DNA from 3 places in the Nonomuraea insulae genome. Region 3 is predicted to be linked to each of the others. Evidence: riboswitches for the same ligand, from Rfam matches in the RefSeq annotation. Region 3 holds a riboswitch; each other region holds the start of a gene.
The links. A riboswitch is a leader RNA that binds a small molecule or an ion and turns the genes downstream of it on or off. The one in region 3 is predicted to bind thiamine pyrophosphate.
Positions count from the first base shown of each region.

Region 1 (4,935 bases), on a different contig from region 3:
TCGGTCAGCCGGCGCACGAGCCTGGCCCGGCGCGCCATCCGGTTCCTGGCCAGCTCGTCGGCCTGCGCCGGGTGGTAGACGCACACGTAGCCCGCCACGGCGCTGCCCAGCCGCAACGCGCTGATGTCCACCCGCAGGTCGAGCAGGTCTCCGTCGCGGTGCAGGCGTTTGGTGCGCAGCGACACCGGGTCGCCGGTCCGCACGCGCTCCAGCACGCCGTTGTGCTCGGCGCTCAGCTCGTCAGGCACCATCGGCGCCCGCCGCCCGAGCAGCTCCTCCGCCGTCCATCCGAACATGCGTTCGGCCGCGGCGTTCCACACCAGCACGCTCTCGTCGCGGTCGAGCGCCACGACCGCGTTGGGCGAGCTGGCGAGCACCGCGCGAGAGATCTCATCGTCACTACCGGCCCATTCGTCCCCCACTCCTCCATAGTGCACGTGGCGCGGTGGGTACGTCGGGCGATCCGTCCGATACGCTGCGGTCACGGTGATTCCCGACGGGCAGGAGGGTGAGGGTATGTCGAGCAACGATCTCGATGCCCTGCTGAGGGTGACCTCCAGCACCTATCGGGGTGACACATTCCCTGACATCGCCTTCGGCACCTACGACGGGGCCGTGGGCAGGCTGGTGCTGGCCGTGACGGGCAAGGGCCTCGCGGCCTGCAGCTTCGAGGCGGAGAACGACGTCTACGAGTTGGTCACCAGGCATGTGGGCAGCTTCATCGGGCCCGACGCCAGGCGGCTCGACCCGGTGCGCAGAGAGCTGGACGCGTACTTCTCCGGGCGGTTGCGCGCGTTCGCCACGCCGGTGGACCTGGCTCTTGCGACCTCCTTCGCCCGTACGGTGCTGCAGAAGACCATGGCGGTCCCCTACGGCACGACCACGACGCTGGAGGCGATCGGCGAGAGCATCGGCCGGCCGCGCGCGCTGCGGGCGATCGGCAACGCGCTGGCCTCCAACCCGCTCTGCGTGATCGTGCCCTGCCACCGGGTGGTGCGCGAGGACGGCGTGCTCGGCGACTACGCGGGCGGCGCGCACGCCAAGCAGCACCTGCTCAACGTCGAGCAGCGGAGCGCCGCAGCAGGCCGATGAGCAGCGTCACCAGCGCGGCTGCCAAGGCCCCGCCGAGCGCGCCGTTCATCCACGGCTGCCGGGTGAAGCCGATGGCCTCGCGCACGCCGTTCCACAGCGCGTCCCATTCGGGGACCGTCGGCGTCGAGGTCGTCAGCCAGTAGGCCACGAAGCCCAGCGCCCACGGCACCAGCATCGACCAGCGCGAGGGCGCGTTCTCCGCGGTGTTCCAGCGGCCGGCGCCGCCCAGCACGAAATACTCCACGGCGAGCACCGCGAACATCGGCACGAACACCGCCCCGATCACACCCAGGAACGCGCCGTAGGAGTTGACGTCGGCGACCAGGGCGATCAGCACGGTGAGCACGCCGATGACGACGGAGAAGACGCGCCGGTCCATGCGCGGCATGAGGTTCTGCAGCGAGACCGTGGTGGAGTAGACGTTGGCGAAGGACTGGTCGGTCTCGCGCAGCACCAGGATCCCGAAGAACAACGCGCCGAGCGGCACCGCGACGAACGCGCCGAACACCGACCCCGCCTCCGCCCCGCCCGCGATGGCCACCGCGTACACGCCCAGCCCCAGACACGCCACCTGGGCCAGCGTGTAGCCGCCGACCACGCCGGTGAAGGCGGCCCGGCCGGAGCGCGAGTGGCGGGCGAAGTCGGCGGCCATCGGCACCCACGACACCGACAGCGCGATCACGTAGTCCACCGCGGCGGGGAAGGCCGTCCAGGTGCCGCCCTCGTGCGTGGGGGCCTCACGCAGGAAGAACACCGCGAACCAGACCATCGCCACGATCACGCCGACGGTGACGTACCGGCGCAGCAGCCGGATCGACCCGAGCGGCCAGATCGTCAGCGCGGTGGTGAGCACCCCCGCCACGATCACCCACACCTGGTACGGGACCGAACCGAAGATCGCGGTGGCCCCCTGCGCGATCACCCAGAGCTCGAAGGCTCCCCAGCCGAGCATCTGCACGATGTTCAGCACCGTGGGCACGTAGGAGATCCTGGCCCCGAACAGCCCGCGCAGCAGCACCATGGCGGGCTTGCCCTCCCGCGTGCCAGGGATGGCGGACAGCCCCACCATGGCCGTGCCGATCAGGCTGCCGACCACCGTCGCCACCAGCGCCGCGGCCAGGCTGAGCGGGGCGTTGCCGAGCGGGTCGAGCAGGAACAGCGCTCCGGAGAAGCCGAGCAGGCTGACCCCCAGGTTCGCCCAGAGCGCACCCTGGTCGAGCACCCCGAGGGTCCTCGGCGCCGTGCCTTCGAGGGTCAGAGGGACTTCTTCGACGCCATGCGTCATCGCGCACTCCCTACGCCGGCATTACCCGGACAGGTTCAGGCGGTCGGCAGCGGATTTCTAGCTGCCCTCTCAGCCCGGCGACCCCGAGCTCCCGCGACGATCTGTAGTTGGCGCCCTCATCATGCCTCAATGGCGACTAATCCGCCATAGTGGGTGACTTCACGCCACGAAGGGCGGCTGTCCCGTCTCGCTCACCATCGGCCGGCGCGCGGACTCCCACGACTGCATGCCGCCCCCGACGTTGATCGCGTCGCGCCCGATCTGGTTGAGCCAGGCCGCTACCTGCGACGAGCGGCCGCCCACCCGGCAGACGACGTAGACCGTGCGGTCGTCGGGGACCTCCTCGACCCGGCCCTGGATCTGGGTCATGGGGATGTGCACGGCCTCGGGCGCGTGCCCCGCCAGCCATTCGTCCTGCTCACGGACGTCGAGCAGGTAGGCGTCGGAGGGAACGGCGTTGGCCTCGATCTCAGGAACGGTCATGACTCCATCATCTCGCGGCGAGGGAGTGCCGTCGTCTGGAGGAGGAGCGACGGCGGCATCTGGCGACCGAGCCCGCCTCACGGAGTGAGGCCATGAACACGCGCGTCGTAGGTGGCACGCGCCGCGGCGATCTCCCCCTGATGCTGCTCGGTCCACGTGACCAGGGACTTGATGGTCTGGTGCAGCGTACGGCCGAGCGGTGTCAGCGCGTAGTCCACCCTGGGCGGCACGACGGGATAGACCGTGCGGCTGACCAGCCCGTCGCGTTCGAGCTGACGCAGGGTGACGCTGAGCATGCGCTGGCTGACGCCGTCGATCTCGCGGCGGAGCTGGGTGAAGCGCAGGCTCTGGCAGTCGAGCAGGGCGATGACCAGCAGCGACCACTTGTCGGCGATGCGGTCGAGGATCTGCCGGACCTCGCAGTCCTCCCTGGTGTCCCACTGGCGTACGTCGTAGTCGTCGTCCATGGTGCCTTCGCAGTAACTGAGTGACCTCAAAGTGCCGTCTTCCATGACATTTCATGCTGGCCCATGATGTGGACGGTTACAAGAGATAACTGACATGCCGAGAAGTAACCGGGGGTTTGTTGTGTCTGTCCCTGCCCGCTCCTGGGGCGTACTGATCATCTTGTGCGGGGCCATCTTCCTTGAGGGCATCGACGTGGCCATGCTGAACGTCGCCCTTCCGTCGATCCGGGCCGACCTCGGGCTGTCCACGGGCATGCTGAGCGGGGTCGTGAGCGCGTACGTGCTCGGTTACGGCGGTTTCATGTTGCTCGGCGGCCGGGCGGCCGACCTGCTGGGCCGGCGGCGGATGTTCCTGCTCTGGCTGGTGGTGTTCCTGCTCTTCTCCGGGCTCGGCGGCTTCGCGGACGAGGGGTGGGTGCTGCTGGTGGCCAGGTTCGTCACGGGGGTGGCCGCCGCGTTCATGACGCCCGCCGGGCTCTCACTGATCACCACGACCTTCCCCGAGGGCCCGCGGCGCAACCGGGCCCTGCTGATCTACGCGGGGACGGCGGCGGGCGGGTTCGCTCTCGGGCTGGTGATCGGCGGCCTGCTGACCGCGATCGGCTGGCGCTGGGTGTTCTTCGCCCCGGTCCTGCTGTCGCTGGCCCTCCTGATCGCCGCGATCCCCCTGCTCAAGGAGCCGGCCGCGGAACGCCGCCCGGCCGGGGGCTTCGACCTCGTGGGCGCGGTGAGCATCACGGGCGCGATGATGGCGCTGGTCTACGGCGTCGTACGCCTGGAGCACCCGTCCGACGGCCTGCCCCTGACGGTCGCGGCCTTCGCCGGCGGCCTGGCCCTGCTGGCGGTCTTCATCGCCGTCGAACGCCGCTCCGCCACTCCTCTGGTCCGCCTCGGCCTCCTGCGCTCGGGCCCGCTGGTCCGGGCGAACCTGATGGCGGCCCTGCTCACGACCTCGTTCTTCGGCTTCCAGTTCCTGATCACGCTCTATCTCCAGGAACTGCGCGGCTGGTCCGCCATCCAGACAGGCCTGGCCCTGCTGGCGGCCGCCGCCGACGTGGTGCTCGCCCCGACGCTCACGCCGTGGCTGGTCAACCGCTACGGCAACGCCAGGGTGGTGCTCGGCGGCCTGGTGTCGGGGCTGCTGGCGTACGCGTTGTTCCTCGGGGTGGGCCTGGACTGGACGTACGCGGCCATGTTGCCGTCGATGTTGCTGATCGGCCTGATGTTCGCCTTCGTCTACGGCCCGCTGACGATCGTGGCCACCGACGGCATCGCCGAACACGAGCAGGGCCTGGCGGGCGGGCTCATCAACTCCTCGTTCCAGTTCGGCGCGGCCCTGGGCCTGTCGATGGTGACGGCGGTCAACGTGGCGGCCCTCGGCCAGGCGTCGAGCGCGGAGGCCGGGCTCGACGCCATGCGCACCGCCCTGGTGGTGCCCGTGACGGCCACGCTGCTGGCCGCGGTCATCGCCGTCGCCGGCCTGCGCACCCGAGCCCGGCGGCAGGTGCTGAGCGCTACTTGAGCAGCTTGGACAGGCGGCGGTCGGCCAGCGGCTTGCCGCCTGTCTGGCAGGTCGGGCAGTACTGCAACGAGGAGTCGGCGAACGAG
Region 1 covers NZ_JBHSPA010000008.1:68,883-73,817, reverse strand. Annotated here, with positions in the region: gene ACFPZ3_RS05790 (ATP-binding protein) at 1-422, opposite strand, end outside; gene ACFPZ3_RS05785 (methylated-DNA--[protein]-cysteine S-methyltransferase) at 517-1,092, shown strand; gene ACFPZ3_RS05780 (purine-cytosine permease family protein) at 1,055-2,377, opposite strand; TPP riboswitch at 2,367-2,482, opposite strand; gene ACFPZ3_RS05775 (rhodanese-like domain-containing protein) at 2,537-2,860, opposite strand; gene ACFPZ3_RS05770 (winged helix-turn-helix transcriptional regulator) at 2,938-3,372, opposite strand; gene ACFPZ3_RS05765 (MFS transporter) at 3,449-4,849, shown strand; gene ACFPZ3_RS05760 (Fpg/Nei family DNA glycosylase) at 4,842-4,935, opposite strand, start outside.
Region 1: it holds a riboswitch for thiamine pyrophosphate, as region 3 does, so the genes downstream of both, ACFPZ3_RS05780 (purine-cytosine permease family protein) here and ACFPZ3_RS43350 (FAD-dependent oxidoreductase) in region 3, are expected to answer to the same signal.

Region 2 (4,935 bases), on a different contig from region 3:
GAAGCTGACCGACGACGTGATCCGCGAGCTCAACGCCAAGGTGGACGTGGACGGCGGCGTCCCCGTGCTGGTGGCCCGCGACTGGCTCAGGTCACAGGGTTTCGTGAAGTAGCTCCCGGGCCCGCTGCGGGCCCGGGAGGCGACACACACCGGGTCAGGCCCGGCCACCGTCCTTGATGGACACGATCGAGGCGGTCTGGAACTTCTTGTGCCCCTTGCCGTTGCCCCCGACGACCGCCGTGTAGTTCTTCGTGGTCCAGCTCAGGCTGTACTTGATCTTGAGCTTGTGCTTGGTTTTGCACCGGTTGTGCCAGTAGACGGTCACCGAGGAGTTGCCGTCGCCATAGGACCAGGCGAAGCACCCGGCCACACCCCGGTGGACGTCCGCCGAGGCCGGGGCGGCGCCGAGCCCGACTCCCAGGCCCGCGGCGACGACGGACGCGGCGGCGAAGGCCGCCACACGGTTGCGGATGGACATGAAGAATCCCCCTCTTCCGGTGATCATGGGCATCCCGGCGACATCTCGTACCGGGTATGTCTGCCACGTTGCCACCGGAAGAGCGGCAGGCTCCAGCGATCTTTGTCCAGGTCACGACTCTGGACATTGGACAAAGGGCTACTCGACGTAGAGTTCGCCGCCGAGCCGCCTGAACTCGGCCGCCTTCTCCGCGTAACCCGCCTGCCTGATGTCGTGGCTGAGCTTCATCGAGCAGAACCTGGGCCCGCACATCGAACAGAAGTGCGCGGTCTTGGCGGGCGCGGCGGGCAGGGTCTCGTCGTGGAAGGAGCGCGCCGTGCCGGGATCGAGCGACAGGTCGAACTGGTCCTCCCAGCGGAACTCGAAGCGCGCGTCCGACAGCGCGTCGTCCCACGCCTGCGCCCGCGGATGGCCCTTGGCGAGGTCGGCGGCGTGGGCGGCGATCTTGTACGTGATCACGCCCGTCTTGACGTCGTCCTTGCCGGGCAGGCCGAGGTGCTCCTTGGGGGTGACGTAGCAGAGCATGGCCGTGCCGAACCAGCCGATCATGGCAGCCCCGATGCCCGAGGTGATGTGGTCGTAACCAGGGGCGATGTCGGTAACGAGCGGGCCGAGCGTGTAGAACGGGGCGTCGTCGCAGAGCTCGCGCTGCAGGTCGACGTTCTCCTTGATCTTGTGCATGGGCACGTGGCCCGGCCCCTCGATCATCACCTGGACGTCGTGCTCGCGCGCGATCCCGGTCAGCTCCCCGAGCGTGCGCAACTCGGCGAACTGGGCCTCGTCGTTGGCGTCCGCGATCGACCCCGGCCTGAGCCCGTCGCCGAGCGAGAACGACACGTCGTAGCGGGCCAGGATCTCGCACATCTCGGCGAAGTTCTCATGCAGGAAGCTCTCGCGGTGGTGCGCGAGGCACCAGGCGGCCATGATCGAGCCCCCGCGTGAGACGATCCCGGTCTTGCGGCGGGCGGTGAGCGGCACGTACGAAAGCCGCACCCCCGCATGAACGGTCACGTAGTCGACGCCCTGCTCGCACTGCTCGATCAGCGTGTCGCGGTAAACCTCCCACGACAGCGCCTCGGGACGGCCTTTCACCTTCTCCAGCGCCTGGTAGATGGGCACGGTTCCGACCGGGACGGGCGAGTTGCGCAGGATCCACTCGCGGGTCTCGTGGATGTCGTCACCGGTGGACAGATCCATGATCGTGTCGGCGCCCCACCGGGTGGCCCAGGTCATCTTCTCCACCTCCTCCTCGATGGAGGAGGTCACGGCGGAGTTGCCGATGTTGGCGTTGATCTTCACCAGGAAGTTACGGCCGATGATCATCGGCTCGGACTCGGGATGGTTGACGTTCGCGGGGATGATGGCCCGGCCCGCGGCCACCTCCTGCCGGACGAACTCGGCCGCGACCCCCTCGCGCACGGCCACGAACTCCATCTCCCTGGTCACCAGCCCGCGCCGGGCGCACCCGACCTGTGTGACCGGTTCGCCCGCCTCCCGGCGCTCGCGGATCCACGGCTCACGCGGGCGCGGCAGCCCCCGCCCGAGGTCCGGCTCGAAGGAGGGGTCGGTGTACGGGCCCGAGGTGTCGTACAGCGTGACCGCCGAGCCGTCGGACAGTCGCACCTGCCTCATGGGCACCCTCAGGTCACCGAGGTAGGTCTTGGAAAAGCGCGCGCCACTCATCGCGCAAACTCCCTTCGCCGGCATTATCCGGAGCAGGTTCTGGCGGTCGGCGGCTGTCAGCCGTCCTCTCAGCCCGGTCCACACCGGGCTCCCGCGTTGGACGGCGGTGATCGTACCCACGCCGGGCCCCGGCCCAAACCAGCACGGCGAGGTTTGGCGATCGCCCTGAGCGGTACGGTCCCCATCAGGGGGAACATGAGAAGAATCGCCGCTGTCGCAGGACTACTCGTCGTGATGGCCGCGTCCGGCGCAACCGCAGCCGCCGGGGACGGCATGGATCAGCACGAAGTCAGCCAAGAGCAGTACGACACCATGATCGCCCAGTGCCGCTACTCCGACACGGGGAAGGCGAAATGCCGTGCGGCGGTCAGAGAGATGTACCGCATCGGCGAGGCCGACCACCAGCTCGACTGCCGCACCTACTCCGGCGTGTCGGTCTGCGGCACGCTGCGGCTCAGCAAGTCCGAGCGCGCGTGCACCCGTGACTCCGAGGCGAAGGGGATCGCGTCGCGCCGGGCCGAGGTGGAGTGTTACGCACAGTGATCATCGTGGGGGTTGACGGCTCCCGCACCGGCCTGGAGGCGGCCGCCTGGGCAGCGGCCGAGGCCGCGCTGCGCCAGACGCCACTGACCGTGGCGCATGCCGTGCCGAAGTGGGTGTGCGGAGAGACCGTCCGCTACGCCGAGGTCGCCCGGTGGATGCGCGAGGGCGCCAACACCGTGCTCGCCGCCGCCCAGGACCGGATCCAGCGGGAGTGGCCGCGGGTGCGGGTGGAGGGCCTGCTGCTGCCGGGCGATCCTCGATCCGCGCTGATCAAGGCGTCGGAGGGGGCCGAACTGCTGGTCGTGGGCAGCCGAGGGATCGGTGGTGTACGCGGGCTGCTGGTCGGGTCGGTCGCCTATGGAGTGACGGCGCACGCGCGCACCGACGTCGTGCTGGTCCACGAGTTGCCCCTCTCCCCGCGCGGCGAGATCGTGGCCGGGACCGACGGCTCGCCCGGAGCCGGGCGGGCGCTGGAGTTCGCCTTCGCCGAGGCCGAGTTGCGGGGCGCGCGGCTGCGTGCCGTACAGGCGTGGGCCTGGCCCCATGCCGGCGGTTTCGAGCCGGCCGACCGCGAAGGCGAGCAGGACGTGCTGCGGCGGCTGAAGGAGTCGCTGGCCGGGCACCAGGACCGGCATCCCGGGGTGGACGTGGTCGCGGAGGTCGTGCACGGCCATCCGGTGGAGGTGCTCAAAGAGGCGGCCGTGGGTGCGGACCTGCTGGTGGTCGGGTCGCGCGGGCACGGACAGTTCGCGGGGATGCTCATCGGCTCGATCAGCCAGGCGCTGCTGCACCACGCCCCCGGGCCCCTCGCTGTCGTACACGGCTGAAAGTTACATCCATCCCCCCAGGTCATGCTCTCCGCGATGATCGCCCGCTTCCCGTCACCGCCGCGCGATCCTACGATCTGCGCAGGCTACGACGGGAGAGCAGACGATGCGCAAGACCGGCTCCGTGCTGGCCGCGATGCTGGCCCTGGCCGCGGCGGTGTTATTCGCCACCACCGCCACGGCCAGCGCCGCCGCCACCAGGATCATGCCTTTGGGCGACTCGATCACCGGATCCCCCGGCTGCTGGCGGGCCCTGCTCTGGAACCGCCTCCGGAGCACCGGCTACACCAACATCGACTTCGTGGGCACGCTGCCGCCGCAGGGCTGCGGAGTGGCGCACGACGGGGACAACGAGGGCCACGGCGGCTACCTCGCCACCAACATCGCCGGCCAGAACCTGCTGACCGGCTGGCTCTCCGCCACCAAGCCCGACGTCGTCCTGATGCATCTCGGCACCAACGACGTGTGGAGCAACATCGCCCCTGCGACGATCCTCAGCGCGTTCACCACGATGGTGAACCAGATGCGGGCCAGCAACCCCGCCATGAAGATCATCGTCGCCAAGATCATCCCCATGAACCCGTCCAGCTGCGCGGACTGCGCCCAGCGAGCCGTGAACTTCAACAACGCCATCCCCGCCTGGGCCTCCGCGACCACCACCCAGCAGTCGCCGATCACGGTGGTCGACCAGTGGGCCGGGTTCAGCACGGGCACGGACACCTACGACGGGGTGCACCCGAACGCCGCGGGCGACCAGAAGATGTCCGACAAGTGGTACCCGGCCCTGGTGAACGCCCTGTCCGGCATCCCCACCTCCACGCCTACCGTCACCCCTACCGTTCCGCAGGGGGGCTGCGCGGCCACGTACAAGGCCACCGGTCAGTGGCAGGGCGGCTTCCAGGGTGAGGTCACCGTCAAGAACACCGGCACCGCGGCGACGAGCGCCTGGACGGTGGGGTGGACGTTCGCGAACGGGCAGCAGATCACCCAGATCTGGGGCGGGACGCTGGGCGGGAGCGGGTCCTCGGTGACGGTGCGGAATGTGAGCTGGAACGGCACCCTGGCGCCCGGCGCCTCGACCACGTTCGGCTTCCTGGCCTCCTGGAACGGCGCCAACACCGCCCCTACACCCAGTTGTTCGCTGTGATCGCCAGCGCTCAGTCGTTCACCGTGATCGCGGCCAGTCTGGGCGCCGTGATCGCGGCCAGTCTGGGCGCCGCGAGCCGCACGTAGTCGTCGGTCGCCAGCGCCACGGAGCGGTCGAGGCGGGCGGCGTTGAAGTACAGCTCGGGCTGGTCCAGCAGCGACGGATCGGCGACCAGCTCGAGCCTGGGGTCGTAGCTGAACGGCAACACCGTCCCGCTCACACTCCCGGCCAGCTCCTCGGCCTTCTCCTTGCCGGCG
Region 2 covers NZ_JBHSPA010000108.1:79,572-84,506, forward strand. Annotated here, with positions in the region: gene ACFPZ3_RS60565 (glycine betaine ABC transporter substrate-binding protein) at 1-112, shown strand, start outside; gene ACFPZ3_RS60570 (hypothetical protein) at 155-478, opposite strand; gene thiC (phosphomethylpyrimidine synthase ThiC) at 617-2,161, opposite strand; TPP riboswitch at 2,154-2,266, opposite strand; gene ACFPZ3_RS60580 (hypothetical protein) at 2,357-2,704, shown strand; gene ACFPZ3_RS60585 (universal stress protein) at 2,710-3,531, shown strand; gene ACFPZ3_RS60590 (cellulose binding domain-containing protein) at 3,638-4,678, shown strand; gene ACFPZ3_RS60595 (YbaK/prolyl-tRNA synthetase associated domain-containing protein) at 4,689-4,935, opposite strand, start outside.
Region 2: it holds a riboswitch for thiamine pyrophosphate, as region 3 does, so the genes downstream of both, thiC (phosphomethylpyrimidine synthase ThiC) here and ACFPZ3_RS43350 (FAD-dependent oxidoreductase) in region 3, are expected to answer to the same signal.

Region 3 (4,935 bases):
AGCGCGCTGGTGCACGACGACGTGATGGACAAGAGCGACCTGCGCAGGGGCATGCCGTCCGCGCACCGCCGCTTCCAGGCGATGCACGAGAAGGCCGGCTGGCACGGCTCGGCGCGGCAGTTCGGCGAGGGCGCGGCCATCCTGCTGGGCAACCTGCTGCTGATCTGGTCGGGCGAGATGTGGCGGGCCAGCGGGCTGCCGCCCGAGTCGCTGGAGGCGGCCCAGCCCGTTCACGATCACATGCGCACCGAGCTGATGTGCGGGCAGTACCTCGACCTGCTGGAGCAGGCGCACGGGGAGAACACCTTCGACTCGGCCCTGCGGGTGGCGCTCTACAAGAGCGGCAAATACTCGGTGGAGCAGCCGCTCAGGCTCGGCCTCGTGCTCGCCGCCCGCGAGCTCGCGCCCTGGATGGACGACCTCTGCACCGGGTACGGCCGGCGCGTCGGGATCGCCTTCCAGCTCCGTGACGACATCCTGGGCGTCTTCGGCGACCCCGCGCAGACGGGCAAGCCCGCGGGGGACGACCTGCGGGAGGGCAAGCGCACGATGCTCGTGGCCCGCACCCTGGCCGCCGCCTCCCCCGCCGAGGCCGAGACGGTGCGGCGGCTGCTGGGGGATCCCGAGCTGGACGAACGGGGGGTGGATGCGTTGCGGCAGATCATCGACGACACCGGCGCGCTGCAGGAGTGCGAGGACCTGATCGGCGACTATCTGGGTGAGGCGCTCGCCGCCCTCGACCCGGCCCCGGTCACACCCGGCTCCCGCACGGCACTCACGGACCTGGCCATCGCCGCCACATCCCGCAAGACCTGACCCGCGCCTGGACCGCACGGACAGCGGGCAAGCCGACAGACCTTGGCTGCCGTCGTGGCATGGGAACGGCGTTGTGGGCCGAGACGCCCGCCGGGGTGGCGGGCGTCTCGGGTAGTCAGCGGGCCGACAGGCGTTTGGCGAACTCCGCCGCCGCCGCACCAGGGTCGTCGGCGTCGGTGATCGCGCGTACCACCACCACCCGGCTCGCCCCGTACGACATGACCTCGTCGAGATTGACGAGGTCGATGCCGCCGATCGCGAACCACGGCCGCGAGGAGCCCAGCGACGCCGCGTGCCGCAGCAGCGGCGGGCCGGGAGCCGGGCGGCCCGGCTTGGTGGGTGTGGGCCAGGTGGGGCCGCAGCAGAAGTAGTCGACGCCCTCCTCCACAGCCGCGGCGGAGGCCTCGGCGGAGGAGTGGGTGGACCGTCCGATGACGATGTCGTCGCCGAGTATCTCTCGCGCGACCGTCACAGGAAGGTCGTCCTGCCCCAGATGGAGCACGTCGGGCCGGGCGGCGTAGGCGATGTCCGCCCGGTCGTTGACGGCCAGCAGTTTGCCGTGCCGGTCGCAGGCGTCGCGGAAGACCTCCAGGAGCGCGAGTTCTTCGCGTGCCTCCAGGCCCTTCTCCCGCAGCTGGATGATGTCCACGCCCCCGGCCAGCACCGAATCGAGGAACTCTGCCAGATCGCCGCGGTCGCGGCGAGCGTCTGTGCAGAGATAGAGGCGGGCCTCAGAAACCGAGGGCTTGGGCACGCCGCTTGACCTCGGTATGACGGCCGGCCTTGATCGCGTCTATGGGCGATCCTGGCAGGGACTCGTCGGGGGTGAAGAGCCAGCGTAGCGACTCGACATCGTCGTAGCCGGCGTCCTGCAACACGGTAAGTGTGCCGGGCAGGCCCTTCATCACGTCCTTTCCATCGAGGAACACCGCGGGCACCTGTGGCCCGCCGCTCCCACGGCGCACGCCGAGGAGCTTGTGGTCCTTAAGGAGTTGCTTGGCCCGCCCGATCGAAAGGTCAAGGCACTTAGCCACTTCGGGGAGTGTGAGCCACTCTTCGACGAGCTGCTCGGTCTCCCGGTCGATCTGTGCAACAGAAAGCGTCACGAAACCACAACTACCACATGCCGTGCTTGCTCAAACAACACAATCTCGTAGAACGACTTGTGGATCTACCAGGCGTTCCGCGTCCAGGCGGTGTCCTGCGCCGATGATCCGGCGACCCTGGACGAGATCGCGCGGCCGGTCCACGGCGAGCACCGCGGCGAGGGTGTCGTCGGCGGTGAGCCAGACGGCCGACCACTTGCCCTCGGGTTCGCCTCGGTAGATGAGCCGGTCGCCCGCGGGATGGTGCCCGGCATATTGCACCATGTGCCCGAACTGCTCCGACCAGAAGTACGGAACCGGATCGTACACCGCATCCTCCCCCAGCAGCGTCGCGGCGGCGACCTCGGGGGCGTTGAGCGCGGTGTCCCAGTGCTCGACCCTGAGCCTGGTCCCCCAGCGGCGCGACCACCAGGCGGCGCAGTCGCCCACCGCGACCGTGTTCGGCAGCGAGGCGCGCAGGTGCTCGTCGGTGACGACGCCGTTGTGCAGGTCGATGTCGGCGTCGGCGAGCCATCCGACGGCAGGGCGTACGCCGATGCCGGTGACGACCACGTGGGCCTCGATGAACTCGCCGCCCACCAGTCGCACGCCGCCCTCGTCGACGGAGTCGACCATGGTGCCGAGCCGCAGGTCGATGCCGTCGTACCAGGGGATGGTGCGGGCACCGATCTCGGTGCCGACGGCGGTCGCGAGCGGGGTGGGGGCCGACTCGATCACCGTCACCGCGCAGCCCGCGCGGCGGGCCGCGGTGGCGACCTCCGCGCCGATCCAGCCCGCGCCGATGATCACGATGCGGGCGCCGGGGACGAGCGTGGCCCTGAGCTCGTGGGCGTCGTCGAGGGTGCGCAGGACGTGCTGAGGGCCGTCGCCCGGCAATCTGATCGGCTCGGAGCCGGTGGCGATGACCAGGCCGTCGTAGGCGACCTCGCCCTCGGTGGTCTCCACGACGCCCGCGCGCAGCGACTTGGCGCTGACGCCCGGCCAGAAGTCGACCTCCATGGCCTCGAGGTCGGTCTCGACGAAACTGGTGTCGGCATCGCCGGCCAGCACGGCCTTGGACAGGGGCGGGCGGTCGTAGGGAGGATGGCGCTCCTGGCCTATCAGGGTGATCCGGCCGGTGAATCCGCGCCCCCGCAGGGCCTCCACGGTGCGCACTCCGGCCAGGCCCGCTCCCACCACCACGACTTGGTTCACGTTGATGACGATAACGGGGGGTGTGCTTGGACGTCGCACCGAGGCCGTAGGCTGTGGATGAAAGACGCGCGGGAGTCCGGCCGTAACCGGGCTGAGAGGAAGGCTTCGTCGGGCCTTCGACCGCAAGACACCTGATCCGGATCATGCCGGCGAAGGGAGCGCAGGTGAATGTGATCGTTGGTGGCGGGGTCGTCGGACTCTCCGTCGCCTGGCAACTGGCCCGCCAGGGTCACCCGGTGACCGTCGTGGACCCGGCGCCCGGCAAGGGCGCCTCCTACGCGGCCGCGGGCATGCTGGCCCCGGTCAGCGAGGTGACCTACACCGAGACGCCGCTGCTGCGGCTGGGGGCGGCCTCGCTACGCCGCTGGCCCGCCTTCGCCGCGCAACTGACCGCGGACGCCGGACTGACCGCAGATGCCGGACTGACCGCAGACGCCCGGCCGGGCACGGACGCCGGGCGCGGTGCCGGTGGCGGGTCGGACAGGCGCGGCTGGCAGGCCGCCGGCCCTGGGCCGGCCGCGGTGGAGGGGCTGGATCTTCGGACCGAGGGGACGCTGGACGTCGCGTTCGGGGCCGATGACATGGCGGCGCTGGAGGAACTGGCGGCGTACATGGAGAAGCTGGGGCTGCCGGTCGAGCGGCTGACCGGCCGTGAGTGCCGCTGGCTGGAGCCCATGCTGGCCCCGTCCGTGCGTGGCGGGCTGCTGGCCTCCGGCGACGCCTGGGTGGATCCGCGCCGGGTGACGGCGGCGCTGCTGACCGCGCTGGAGCGGCGGGGCGTCCCCGTGGTGCGCGCCCGCGTGACCGAGCTGCTGTACGAGGGCGGCGCGGTCGTGGGAGTACGTCTAGCGCCGCCGGAAGAGCTCGAAGCCGGAGGCATGCCGTCGGAGTTGGCGGCCGAGCGGGTCGTCCTGGCGGCTGGGGCGTGGAGCGCTGGGCTGGCCGAGGTGCCGGTGCGGCCGGTCAAGGGGCAGATCATGCGGTTGCGGTCGCCCCAGCCGCTGCTCGGCCGGTGTGTACGCGGCACGGTGCACGGCTCGTCCGTCTACCTCGTCCCCCGGGGTGACGGCGAGCTGGTGGTCGGGGCCACGCAGGAGGAGATGGGGTTCGACACCAGGGTGACGGCCGGCGGGCTCTACGAGCTGCTGCGCGACGCCAGGGAGCTGGTGCCCGGGGTCACCGAGCTGGAGGTCGCCGACGTGGTGGCCGGGCTGCGGCCGGGCACACCGGACAACCTGCCGGTCATCGGCCCGAGCGGGACGCCTGGGCTGACGTTCGCGACTGGGCATCATCGGGGCGGGGTGCTGCTGGCGCCGCTGACGACGGCCATCCTGCTGGGCGAGGAGAGCGAGCTGGCGGCGTTGTGCGCGCCAGGGAGATTTCGGGAAATTTCATGATTCTTACCATCAACGGGGCCACGCACGAGGTGGCCGACGGTATGACCGTGGCGCAGGCCGTACACACATTGACCCCGGCCACCACCGGAGTGGCAGTGGCCGTGAACGACGAGGTGGTCACCCGCAGCGCCTGGGAGACGACGGCGCTCAGCGACCGTGACCGCGTGGAGGTTCTGACGGCGGTGCAAGGTGGATGATCTGATCATCGCCGGGGAGAAGTTCTCCTCCCGGCTCATCATGGGAACCGGCGGCGCGCCCTCGCTGGAGGTGCTCGACCAGGCGCTGGCGGCCTCGGGCACGGAGCTGACCACGGTGGCGATGCGGCGGCTCGACCCGGAGGCGCGCGGCTCCGTACTGGACGTGCTGCGCAGGCGCGACATCAAGGTGCTGCCGAACACGGCGGGCTGCTTCACCGCGGGCGA
Region 3 covers NZ_JBHSPA010000057.1:21,237-26,171, reverse strand. Annotated here, with positions in the region: gene ACFPZ3_RS43370 (polyprenyl synthetase family protein) at 1-816, shown strand, start outside; gene thiE (thiamine phosphate synthase) at 932-1,570, opposite strand; gene ACFPZ3_RS43360 (Rv2175c family DNA-binding protein) at 1,548-1,922, opposite strand; gene ACFPZ3_RS43355 (NAD(P)/FAD-dependent oxidoreductase) at 1,953-3,116, opposite strand; TPP riboswitch at 3,175-3,291, shown strand; gene ACFPZ3_RS43350 (FAD-dependent oxidoreductase) at 3,260-4,513, shown strand; gene thiS (sulfur carrier protein ThiS) at 4,510-4,710, shown strand; gene ACFPZ3_RS43340 (thiazole synthase) at 4,703-4,935, shown strand, end outside.